Regions from separate parts of the Comamonas sp. Z1 genome, predicted to be linked through region 2. Evidence: predicted binding sites of a transcription regulator. Region 2 holds the regulator's gene; the other holds the start of a gene.

Region 1 (5,194 bases), on a different contig from region 2:
ACCGGCTATTTGCCAAGGAGACTGGCATGACGTTCGCTCAGTGGCGTGAGCAGGCTAGGCTGCTTCACGCGCTGCGCGGGATTGCTGCAGGTAACAAGGTCATCGAAGTAGCGCTCGACTGCGGCTACGGCAGTGCCAGCGCGTTTGCTGCGATGTTCCGTCGACATTTCGGGGTCTCGCCCTCCAGCTTCTATCAATAGCAAGGCCAGGCTGCGAAGCCCTCAATTCGGCGCGTCCTTTTAACTGACTGCAATTGATGTGTGCGAACGGCGGCTATGGGGCGTGAGCAGCCCTCGGTGGCTGGCTACTAGCGGTCAAAAGCGGAAGTCAGCTTGATTCATGCAAACCTCTGACGAAAGCTGGCCTACAGAGCTATTCTGGTCAGTGGCCTGGATGGCAGCGGCAATCGAGTGATGGACTGCCATTGGACAGGTAGATATACCCTGTCTATCCTCTGGCACTTTCCCATCCAGCACAGACAGCTATCAAAATGATAAAGCTGTGCTGCAGTTCATACCTCCGCTTCCGGCCGGGTGCCAGGCAACACCAGCTTGCCTTCGCGCATGGCTTGCAGCAGCAGATGGGGGGTGGTGCAAATATGGGCTTCCAGGGCCAGTGCCGCGCGGGCTTCTTGGCCAGCCATGGCGAGCTCGAAGATTTCCTGGTGCTCGGCATGCACATCACGGGTGAGCGCGGGTTGCTCCATGGCATAGCAGCGGTAGCGCTCGCTATGGCGCGCCAGCAGGCGCAGCACCTTCAATGTCCAAGGGGATGCATAGCCGGAGAGCAGGGTCTCGTGAAAGCGCAGGTTCAAGGCCTCCCACTGGCGGCGGTTGTCGCTGGATAGCGGTTGCTCGGCCGCCGAGAGTTCGTCATAGCTGGCCTGCAACTGGGCCCGCCAGGCCGCGTCGCCATGGCGTATGGATTCACGAAGCGCATGGGTTTCGATATGTACCCGCAGGCGGGTGATGTCCTGCAGGTCGTCCATGGCGATGGTGGAGACGCGAAAGCCGCGCTGGCCTTCGGTTGTGACCAGGGCATCACTGACCAGGCGCGTCAACGCCTCCCGCAAGGTGCCTGCGCCGACCTCGTAGGCCTGGCGCAGATGCTCTATGCGCAGCTTGCTGCCAGGCAGCAGGCGGCCTTCGACAATGTCGGTGCGCAGCCGGGCATAGGTTTGCTCGGTCAGGGTGCGCGATGCTTCGCCGCCGCTGGATTCAGTCTCGGGCAGGGCCAGGCATTGCATAAAGGATTTCTTGGCCAAGCGTTTACTCCTCGGTGCCTGTGGTGCGTTCGCGGATGCGTGAGAGCCGGTAGCTGAGTTGGGGGCGGGTCATGCCCAGGGCGCGGGCCGCTGCGGCCAGATTGCCGCTGGCGCGGCGCACGGCTTCTTGCAGCAGCCCGTCTTCCAAGGCATCCAGCGAAAGTCCCTGGTGCTGCATGCTGTCGTACACCCCGGCCGTGTGCAGATCGCCATCTGCGCCGCAGGCCTGGGCCAGATGGCCTTGGTCGTCTATGGTGCTTTGGCCGTTGTCGCTCCACTGGGGGAACAGGCAAGCCACATCGATGGGTTCGCCGGCCGGCGTGAGGATGAGGCCGCGTTCTACTAGGTTCTCCAGCTCGCGCACATTGCCGGGCCAGCTGTGGCCGCGCAGCGCGGTCAGCGCCCGGTCGCTGAAGCCCGGGGCCGGCTTGCCGTGCAAGGCCGAGTATTTCTGCAACAAATGCATGGCCAGCAGCTCGATATCGTCCACGCGCTCGCGCAGCGCGGGGATGCGTATGGGGTAGACATTGAGACGGTAAAGCAGGTCGCGCCGAAAGCGCCCCTGCTCCACGGCTTTTTCCAGGTCCACATTGGTGGCGGCGATCACGCGCACATCGACCTGGGTGCTGCGGTGGCCGCCCAGGCGCTCCACCTCGCCGCTTTGCAGCACGCGCAGCAGCTTGGCTTGGGCGGCCAGGGGCAGCTCGCCCAGCTCGTCCAGCATCAGCGTGCCGCCATGGGCGCGTTCAAAGCGCCCTATGCGCGTGGCCGTGGCGCCGGTGAACGCTCCTTTTTCGGCGCCGAACAGCTCGCTCTCTATCAGGTCGGCGGGCAAGGCCGCGCAGTTCACGGCCACAAAGGGTTTGTCGGCGCGCGGGCTCATGGCATGCAGGGCGCGCGCAAAGCGTTCCTTGCCCACGCCGGTCTCACCCGTGAGCAACACCGTGACCTGGGTGGGAGCAGCCTTGGACAGCAGCTCCAGCGCGGCTTGAAAGGCGCGTGAATGGCCCAGCAAAGGGCCTTGGCTGTCGCAAGGGGCCAGGCCGGTGCGCAAGGCTTCGACCTGGGACTGCAGCTCATCCAGGCGTACCAGCATGGAGTCGGGGTCGTAGTCGCGTGCGATCTGTTCGCCATCGGGCCACTCATGCTGAAACCGGCCCTCTATCAGGCAGTGTGCGTGGCCGCAGGTGGAGCACTGCATTTCCTTGAAAAACACCGGGCGACGGAAGAAAGCGCTGGAGTAACCCGAGGCATAGCCCTGCAGCATCCAGCACGAGGGCTGGTCCTGGGGGCCCCATTCGCGCAAATGGATTTCCGCTTCCCAGCTGTGTTCCCAGCGCACCACGCATTGAAAGTGGCCCGCCTGCTCATCGGCCTCAAAGATTTCCGGTGTGGCGCGCACCGCACCCTCCAGCCGGTGCAACTGGGGGCCTACGGCAAACATCTCGAACAGGCTGGCCGTGGGCCGTATCTGGCGTGCCAGCAGCGCATCGCGCTCACCTGCGGCATAGCCGGCACGCAGCAGCAGGCGCCGCGTGTGATCGGGGCCCATGGTGTTCATCATTTCGCGGCGCAGGGCGTGAAGAGAGGCCAGGTGCAGCAGCAACATGCGCTGGCCCGAGAGCCAGATCAGTCCGTCTTCGGTGGAGAAGCGGACCTGGCTGCGCAAATCGGCATCGGAGGGTAGGGCGGGGGGAGTGTGGGGCATGAGAAAACTATCGATAAAACATCGAATTCTGGCTACGGGATTGACCCGCATCCCCGGCCTTGAACTGCTGGCGCAATTGATGAATTGCGAACCTTTGCATGGGGTGCTTGATCATTTGATCATGCTGCACTGCAGTAGGCATTGAAGCATTGTGGCTGCTGTCCTAGGGTTTGCCCGGGAATCGCTGATCCCCAGCTTGCTCAAGCACGCACAAATTTAGGGAGTAACCCTAGATTTATCGATATTTTCATGAACTGGCACGGGCTGTGCAATTGCAAAGGCCATAGACCCGCCAGGAGCCCCTCATGGAAACAAGCACTCTCGATCTTCCCGCCTGCGATCTCACGCGCCGCTCGGTGCGCGTGCTGCAAAAGCGCGCCAACGGTTTTGTGGACTTCGAGTTCTCCGTGGGCTGGCCCGAACTCTCGGTGGAGCTGGCCATGACAGAGGCCGACTTTGAGGCCTTCTGCCAGGTCCAGAAAGCCAGGCTGCTCTGACCATCACTCACGCATCCCACGACAACACAGGAGACAAGCCCATGAATATCGAGCTTTCGGCGCGCGAGATACAGCCGCTGCGCCATACGTTTGCCCGCGTGGCAGCCTACACGGGAGACAAGCCCGCGTCGCGCTATCTCGAGGCCACGCTGGGCGTGCAGCCCACACACCACTTCCATTACCGGCCGCTGTGGGAGCCGGAGTTCGAGCTGTTCGACACCGGCCGCACGGCGATCCGCATGGCCGACTGGAACGCGCTGCGCGATCCACGTCAGTACTACTACGCCACCTGGACCATGACCCGTGCCAAGCAGCAGGAGGCCGTGGAAGCCAACTACCAGTTTGTGGAGTCGCGCAATCTGGCGGGCAAGATGTCCGATGCCCTGCGCGCCAAGGCCTGCGATGTATTGATGCCGCTGCGCCATGTGGCCTGGGGCGGCAATATGAACAACAGCCAGATCTGCTCACGCGGCTACGGTACGCCCTTCACGGCTGCGGCCATGATGCATGCCATGGACCATCTGGGCGTGGCCCAGTACCTCACGCGCCTGGGGCTGGTCATGGACGAGCCCGGCGTGCTCGAGGCCGGCAAGAACGACTGGATGCAGCACCCGGCCTGGCAGCCGCTGCGCCATCTGGTGGAAGACCTGCTTGTGGTGCAGGACCCCATGGAGCTGTTCTTAGCCCAGAACATGGTGCTCGACGGACTGCTCTATCCCCTGATCTACAACCACTTCGTGGACGAGCATGTCACGGTGCAAGGCGGCACGGCCGTGGCCATGCTCACGGCCTTCATGCCCGAGTGGCACACCGAGACCGCACGCTGGATCGATGCCGTGGTCAAGGTGGCTGCAGCCGAATCCGCAGACAACCGCAGCCAGCTGTCGCGCTGGTATCTGAGCTATGCCGACCATGCCGGCGTGGCACTGGCCGCCGTGGCCGAACTGGCCCTGGGTGTGCGTGGTGCAGCCGTGCTCAGCGAAGTCCGCCAAAGCCTGGATGCCCGTGCCCGCAAGGCCGGTCTGGACATCTGAGGAGCAGCGCCATGAGCACATCTGCTAGCACCCCCGTCTCCAAGGTGTTCATCGCCTTTCAGGACAACGAGGAATCGCGCCCCGTGGTGGACGCCATCCTCGCCGACAACACCCACGCCCAGGCCGTGTACTCGCCTGGTCTCGTGAAGATCGACGCCCCCGGCCGCCTGGTCATACGTCGCGCCAGCATTGAAGAGCAGACCGGTCGCCCCTACGAGCTGCAGCAGATCCAGATCAATCTGGTCACGCTGTCCGGCCATGTGGATGAGGACGACGACGAATTCTCCCTGAGCTGGAACCAGTAAGAGCCGCTCACCGAACACCACCAGACAACGCCATCCAAGGAGACACCATGGACGCACCCGTAATCAAGAAAAAGCTGGGCCTCAAGGACCGCTACACCGCCATGACACGTGGCCTGGGTTGGGAGACCAGCTACCAGCCCATGGATAAGGTCTTCCCCTATGACAAGTTCGAGGGCATCAAGATCCACGACTGGGACAAGTGGGAAGACCCCTTCCGCCTGACCATGGACGCCTACTGGAAGTACCAGGGCGAAAAAGAGAAAAAGCTCTACGCCGTGATCGAGGCCTTTGCCCAGAACAACGGCCAGTTGGGCGTGACCGATGCGCGCTATCTCAACGCGCTCAAGCTGTTCATTCAGGGCGTGGTGCCGCTGGAGTATTACGCC
Region 2 (5,194 bases):
GCCCCCATGGTGGCCGCCGGGGTGCCCCCGGTAAAATTGGCCCTTATGGCAAAAATTATCGTTCTGGCACTGGTGCTGCTCTTCTTTGGCTGCGGGCTGTACATGCATCTGCGCGGCAAGGTGCGCCACAAGGTGGTCAAGCAATTGTTTGACCACTCCACGTTCACAGCGCCGTTCAACGTCTTCATGCTGATGTTCAGCAAGGTGCCGCGCACGCCCTATCTGCCCACCAGCACCTTCCCCGAGCTGGCGCCGCTGCAGGCCAACTGGCGCGAGATCCGCGAGGAAGCCGTCAATCTGCAAAAGAACATGCAGATCAAGGCCGCCGCCAACAACGACGACGCAGGCTTCAACTCCTTCTTCAAGACCGGCTGGAAGCGCTTCTACCTCAAGTGGTACGGCGACGCCCACCCTTCGGCCATGGAGCTGTGCCCCAAGACCACGGCCCTGGTGAAATCGATTCCCAGCGTCAAGGCCGCCATGTTTGCCGAGCTGCCGCCCGGCGCCAAGCTCAATCTGCACCGCGACCCCTATGCGGGCTCGCTGCGCTATCACCTGGCCGTGCTGGCGCCCAACGACGACCGCTGCATGATCGAGGTCGACGGCCAGCCCTATAGCTGGCGCGAAGGCGAAGGCGTGATCTTCGACGAGACCTTTATGCACTGGGCCGAGAACCGCTCGGAAGGCAACCGCATCGTGCTGTTCTGCGATGTGGAGCGCCCCATGACCAATGGCTTTGCCCAGTGGCTCAATCACTGGCTGGGCAAGAACGTGGTGGCCGCCGCCAGCTCGCCCAACAACGAGGGCGATCCGCGCGGCATGATCAGCAAGCTGTTCAAGATCTCGTTCTATGCGGGCAAGTACCGCCGTGCCTTCCGCGACTGGAATCCGACCTTCTACAAGATCCTCAAGTTCGGCCTGATGATCGGCGTGCTGGTCTGGTTTATCTGGTGGTTGGTTTCTTGATAACCCCCTGAGGCACTACGCGCCTTCCCCTTGCCGGGCGCCCCCAAGGGGGACGGCAGCATCGCCGCAAGGGCGGCTCTTGCTCGCTGCCCCTTGCTTGAGGAATGCCTTATCAAGGCTCCCGCCCTAAATACAGAACAAGAAAGCCGCTGTGTGATGCATCAGCGGCTTTCTTGTTTCTGCGGTGCCCTACAGCGCCTTGCGCAGCGTGGTCGTGGGTATCTTGAGCTGCTCGCGGTATTTGGCGACGGTGCGGCGCGCACACTCAATGCCCTGCTCCTTGAGCATATCGGCCAGCTTGGCGTCCGACAGCGGCTTTCTGGCATCTTCGGCATCGACAAACTGTTTGATCAGCGCACGCACGGCCGTGCTGGAGGCACTGCCCCCGGTTTCCGTGCCCAGGCCCGAGCCGAAGAAATACTTGAGCTCGAAAGTGCCCTGGGGCGTGGCCATGTACTTGGCCGTGGTCACGCGGCTGATGGTGGACTCGTGCAGGCCCAGCGTGTCGGCGATATCGCGCAGCACCAGCGGGCGCATGGCCAGCTCGCCATGCACAAAGAAGTTCTTCTGCCGCTCCACGATGGCTTCGGAAACACGCAAGATGGTGTCGAAGCGCTGCTGGATGTTCTTGATGAACCAGCGCGCCTCCTGCAACTGCTGCTGCAGCGCCGCATGGCCGTCGCTGTTCTTGTGGCGGCGCAGCACGCTGGCATAGATGTCGTGCACGCGCAGACGCGGCATGACCTCGGGGTTGAGCTGCACGGAGAAGTCCACCCGGCCCGAGCCGGCCCGCAGCGGGCGCACGATGACATCGGGCACCACGATATGGCGCTCCACATCGACAAAGCGCCGACCCGGACGCGGCTCCAGCCTGGCGATCAGGGCCATGGCTTCGCGCAGCTGTTCCTCGCGCGCGCCGCACAGGCTGGTGAGCTTGCGCAGATCGCGCCGCGCCAGCAAGTCCATGGGCTGCGCGCAGATGGCCTGCGCCAGCAGCAGCCGGTTCATATGCGCCTCGGTCGTGCCCTCGTCCTCGGCCGTGCGGATCAGATCGCGCAGCTGCAGTTGCAGGCACTCGGCCAGATCGCGCGCGCCCACTCCCACGGGCTCCAGGCTTTGCAGCAGCTTCAGCGCAATGGCAAAGTGCTGCTCCAGCTCCTCGCGCTCTTCCAGGTCGTCGCCGGCCAGGCTCTGCGCCAGCTCCTGCAGGGAATCCTCGAGATAGCCGTCGTCGCTGAGCGACTCGATGAGAAAGCGCAGCGCCGCCATGTCCGCCGCGCCCAGATGCAGGCTCAGCGCCTGACGGTGCAGAAAGTCGGTCAGGCTCTGGTGCTCGCGCGCCAGATCGATGGCATCGGTTTCGTCGTCGCCATCGCGGTTGCGCGTGGAGCTGCTGGCCGAGGGCGTATCCCACTCGCTGCTGGATTCGCCGCCCCATTCCCCGTCCTGGCCGTCCATGCCCTCGGCCTCCCAGTTCAGCGTTTCAGGGGTTTCGGGGCTTGATGTCTCCGCTACCGTTTCAGTAGCTTGTTGCGCTTGCGATGCATCCCTTTCAACATGAATACCATCTGAAGTACTGTATTCACTGGCGCTAGTAGCTACATCTACAGGAGCATCTCCCGCAGTTTCTGCCTCATCGCCCGCACGTTCCAGAAAAGGGTTGTCGACCAGCATCTGCTCGACTTCCTGCGCCAGCTCCAGGGTGGAGAGCTGCAGCAGCTGAATGGATTGCTGCAGCTGCGGCGTAAGCGATAAATGCTGCGAAACGCGTAGCGAGAGACCTGGCTTCATCGAGGCGCGGCCCCCAGACAATCATTGCAAACGCGCGCAGTGCTATGGGTTTGCCGCCGGGCTGCCCCAAGGCAAACCTCGGCGCTGCCGGTCAGGGTCCCTTCCGGGGGCAGCGACCACACAAAGTGAGGGAGCGTGGGGGTCATCACATTCTGAAATGTTCGCCCAGATAGACGCGGCGCACATCGGCGTTCTCCACGATCTCCTCGGGCGTGCCTTCGGCCAGCACATGGCCGTCGCTGATGATGAAGGCGTGGTCGCAGATGCCCAGCGTCTCGCGCACGTTGTGGTCGGTGATCAGCACGCCGATGCCGCGCTCCTTGAGGAAGCCGATGATGCGCTGGATCTCGATCACCGCAATCGGGTCGATGCCTGCAAACGGCTCGTCAAGCAGAATGAAGCGCGGTTGCGTGGCCAGGGCGCGGGCAATTTCCACGCGACGGCGCTCACCGCCGGACAGCGCCAGCGCCGGCGACTGGCGCAGATGCTCTACGCGCAGCTCCTGCAGCAAGCCCGTGAGGCGCTTTTCGATCTCGCCCTGCGTCAGCGTCTTGCCCTGCTCGTCCTTTTGCAGCTCCAGCACGGCGCGCACATTGTCTTCCACGCTGAGCTTGCGAAAGATGGAGGCTTCCTGGGGCAGATAGGACAGGCCCAGGCGCGAACGCTGGTGAATCGGCATGCCGCCCACTGGCTGGCCGTCGATGAAGATCTCGCCGCCGTCGCTGCGCACCAGGCCCACGATCATGTAGAACGATGTGGTCTTGCCCGCACCGTTGGGGCCGAGCAAACCGACCACCTCGCCTTTTTGCACGGACAGGGACACATCCTTGACCACCTTGCGGCTGCCGTAGGACTTGGCCAGATGCTTGGCCTCCAGGCGGCTGTCGGACTCGCCGCTGCGGCTGCTGGAGAAAGTCGGCTCGCTCATTTCTTCTCGTCGGCTTTCTCACCGCCCAGCGTCATGCTCTGGCGCAGCTGCGTGGCAGGTGTTGCAGGCTTAGGCTGGGCTCCCGGCGTTCCATCCTTGGGCGCCATGATGGCGCGCACACGGCCACCCTGTCCCACGGAGGAGCTCGGCAGGCCGCCACTGGTCTTCTGGCCATCGACGGTATAGACGTCGGTAATGTTGTTGTAGACGATGATGGAGCCCGTGACCTGATCGCTGAGCTGACCGCCACGGTAGCGGCGCATCTCGCCACGACGGATGAACTTGACGATATCGGCCTTGCCGTCGTACTCGATGACTTCGCCTTCGCCCTCGATGAACTCCTCGGGCTGACCGGCCACGGTATCGCGCTTCTGGCGGAAGAAGGCACGCTTGCCGGCCTCGGCCTTGATCACACCGTACTGATAGCCCTCGGCGTCCTGCCGCACATCGAGCTGAGCACCGCGCAGCACGATGGAGCCCTTGGTCATCACCACATTGCCAGTAAAGACACTGGTCTGCTGCAGCTCGTCATGACGCAACGCATCCGCCTCGATATTCATGGGCTTGGCGCTGTCGGCTTTTTCGGCATGGGCAATGCCGGTCGCTGCTGCCAGGGCGCAGGCCAGCGCAAGAGGTAGGAGTGTTTTTTTCATGGAAGGCACGTTTCTTGCATCCATTGTAGTCATTCCCTTTTTGCAACTTGCGTAAAAAACACCCACAAAAAAGCCCGCACGACGGCGGGCTTGTTGGGCGTCAAACGTCACTGACGTCTGCCGGCTGATCTCAGGCCTTGCGGCTGGAGGCGACCAGCGCATTGACCACGCGCAGCACATTGTCCATATTGCCGGCCTTGGTGCCGTCCGTGTAGTAGCGGCCGGCCACACCCATGGCGGGCACGCCTTCCACGTCATATTCGTTTTGCAGCTGAGCGGCCTTGCGCGCCTGGTTGGCCACGGTGAAGGAGTTGTAGACTTCCTTGAACTTGGCCAGATCCACGCCCTGCTTGCCGACCCAGTCAAAGATGGCGTCGTCGGTCTTGAGCAGATTGCGATCCACGTGGATGGTGCGGAACACCTTGGCGTGCAGCTGGGGCAGCAGGTTCATGCCCTCCAGAGCGTAGTAGAGCTTTTGCTGGGGCACGAAAGAGGCATTGAAGGCCACGGGCACGCGGCGCACCACCACATCGGCAGGCTGGGTCTTGGCCCAGGCTTCGAACTGGGGCTCGAAGGCATTGCAATGCGGGCAGCTGTACCAGAAGAACTCGACCACCTCGACCTTACCGGCCGGCGCGCTCACGCTGGCGGGCTTGCCGAGCTTGATGTAGTCCTTGCCTTCCTTGGGCGCAGCGCCCTGGGCCCAGCTGGAGGAGGCACCCAGACTCAGGGCACCGGCAGCAGCTGCCGAGGCAGCCAGAGAGAATTCGCGACGTTTCATCTAAACAAACTCCTGTATCAGGTCTGCAGTATCAGAGCCAACAGGCCCAAAAAAGTTCAGCTTTGTCAAAACTAC

What was found. Region 2 encodes sigma-54, which starts transcription at its own class of promoters, with help from an activator protein. Its sites were predicted from a motif close to TGGCANGNAANCTGCTTT; they were not measured.
Region 1: a site for sigma-54 is predicted at 3,228-3,245, ahead of FSY45_RS17125 (phenol hydroxylase subunit). Genes of this name have one in related genera too.

What each region holds. Positions count from the first base shown of each region.
Region 1 is NZ_VOQT01000009.1:169,433-174,626, forward strand. It holds gene FSY45_RS17110 (helix-turn-helix transcriptional regulator) at 1-200, shown strand, start outside; gene FSY45_RS17115 (GntR family transcriptional regulator) at 512-1,264, opposite strand; gene FSY45_RS17120 (sigma-54-dependent Fis family transcriptional regulator) at 1,269-2,972, opposite strand; gene FSY45_RS17125 (phenol hydroxylase subunit) at 3,278-3,469, shown strand; gene FSY45_RS17130 (aromatic/alkene monooxygenase hydroxylase subunit beta) at 3,511-4,503, shown strand; gene FSY45_RS17135 (MmoB/DmpM family protein) at 4,515-4,808, shown strand; gene FSY45_RS17140 (aromatic/alkene/methane monooxygenase hydroxylase/oxygenase subunit alpha) at 4,856-5,194, shown strand, end outside.
Region 2 is NZ_VOQT01000002.1:664,509-669,702, forward strand. It holds gene FSY45_RS06490 (aspartyl/asparaginyl beta-hydroxylase domain-containing protein) at 46-966, shown strand; gene FSY45_RS06495 (RNA polymerase factor sigma-54) at 1,156-2,757, opposite strand; gene lptB (LPS export ABC transporter ATP-binding protein) at 2,903-3,685, opposite strand; gene lptA (lipopolysaccharide transport periplasmic protein LptA) at 3,682-4,338, opposite strand; gene FSY45_RS06510 (thiol:disulfide interchange protein DsbA/DsbL) at 4,469-5,119, opposite strand.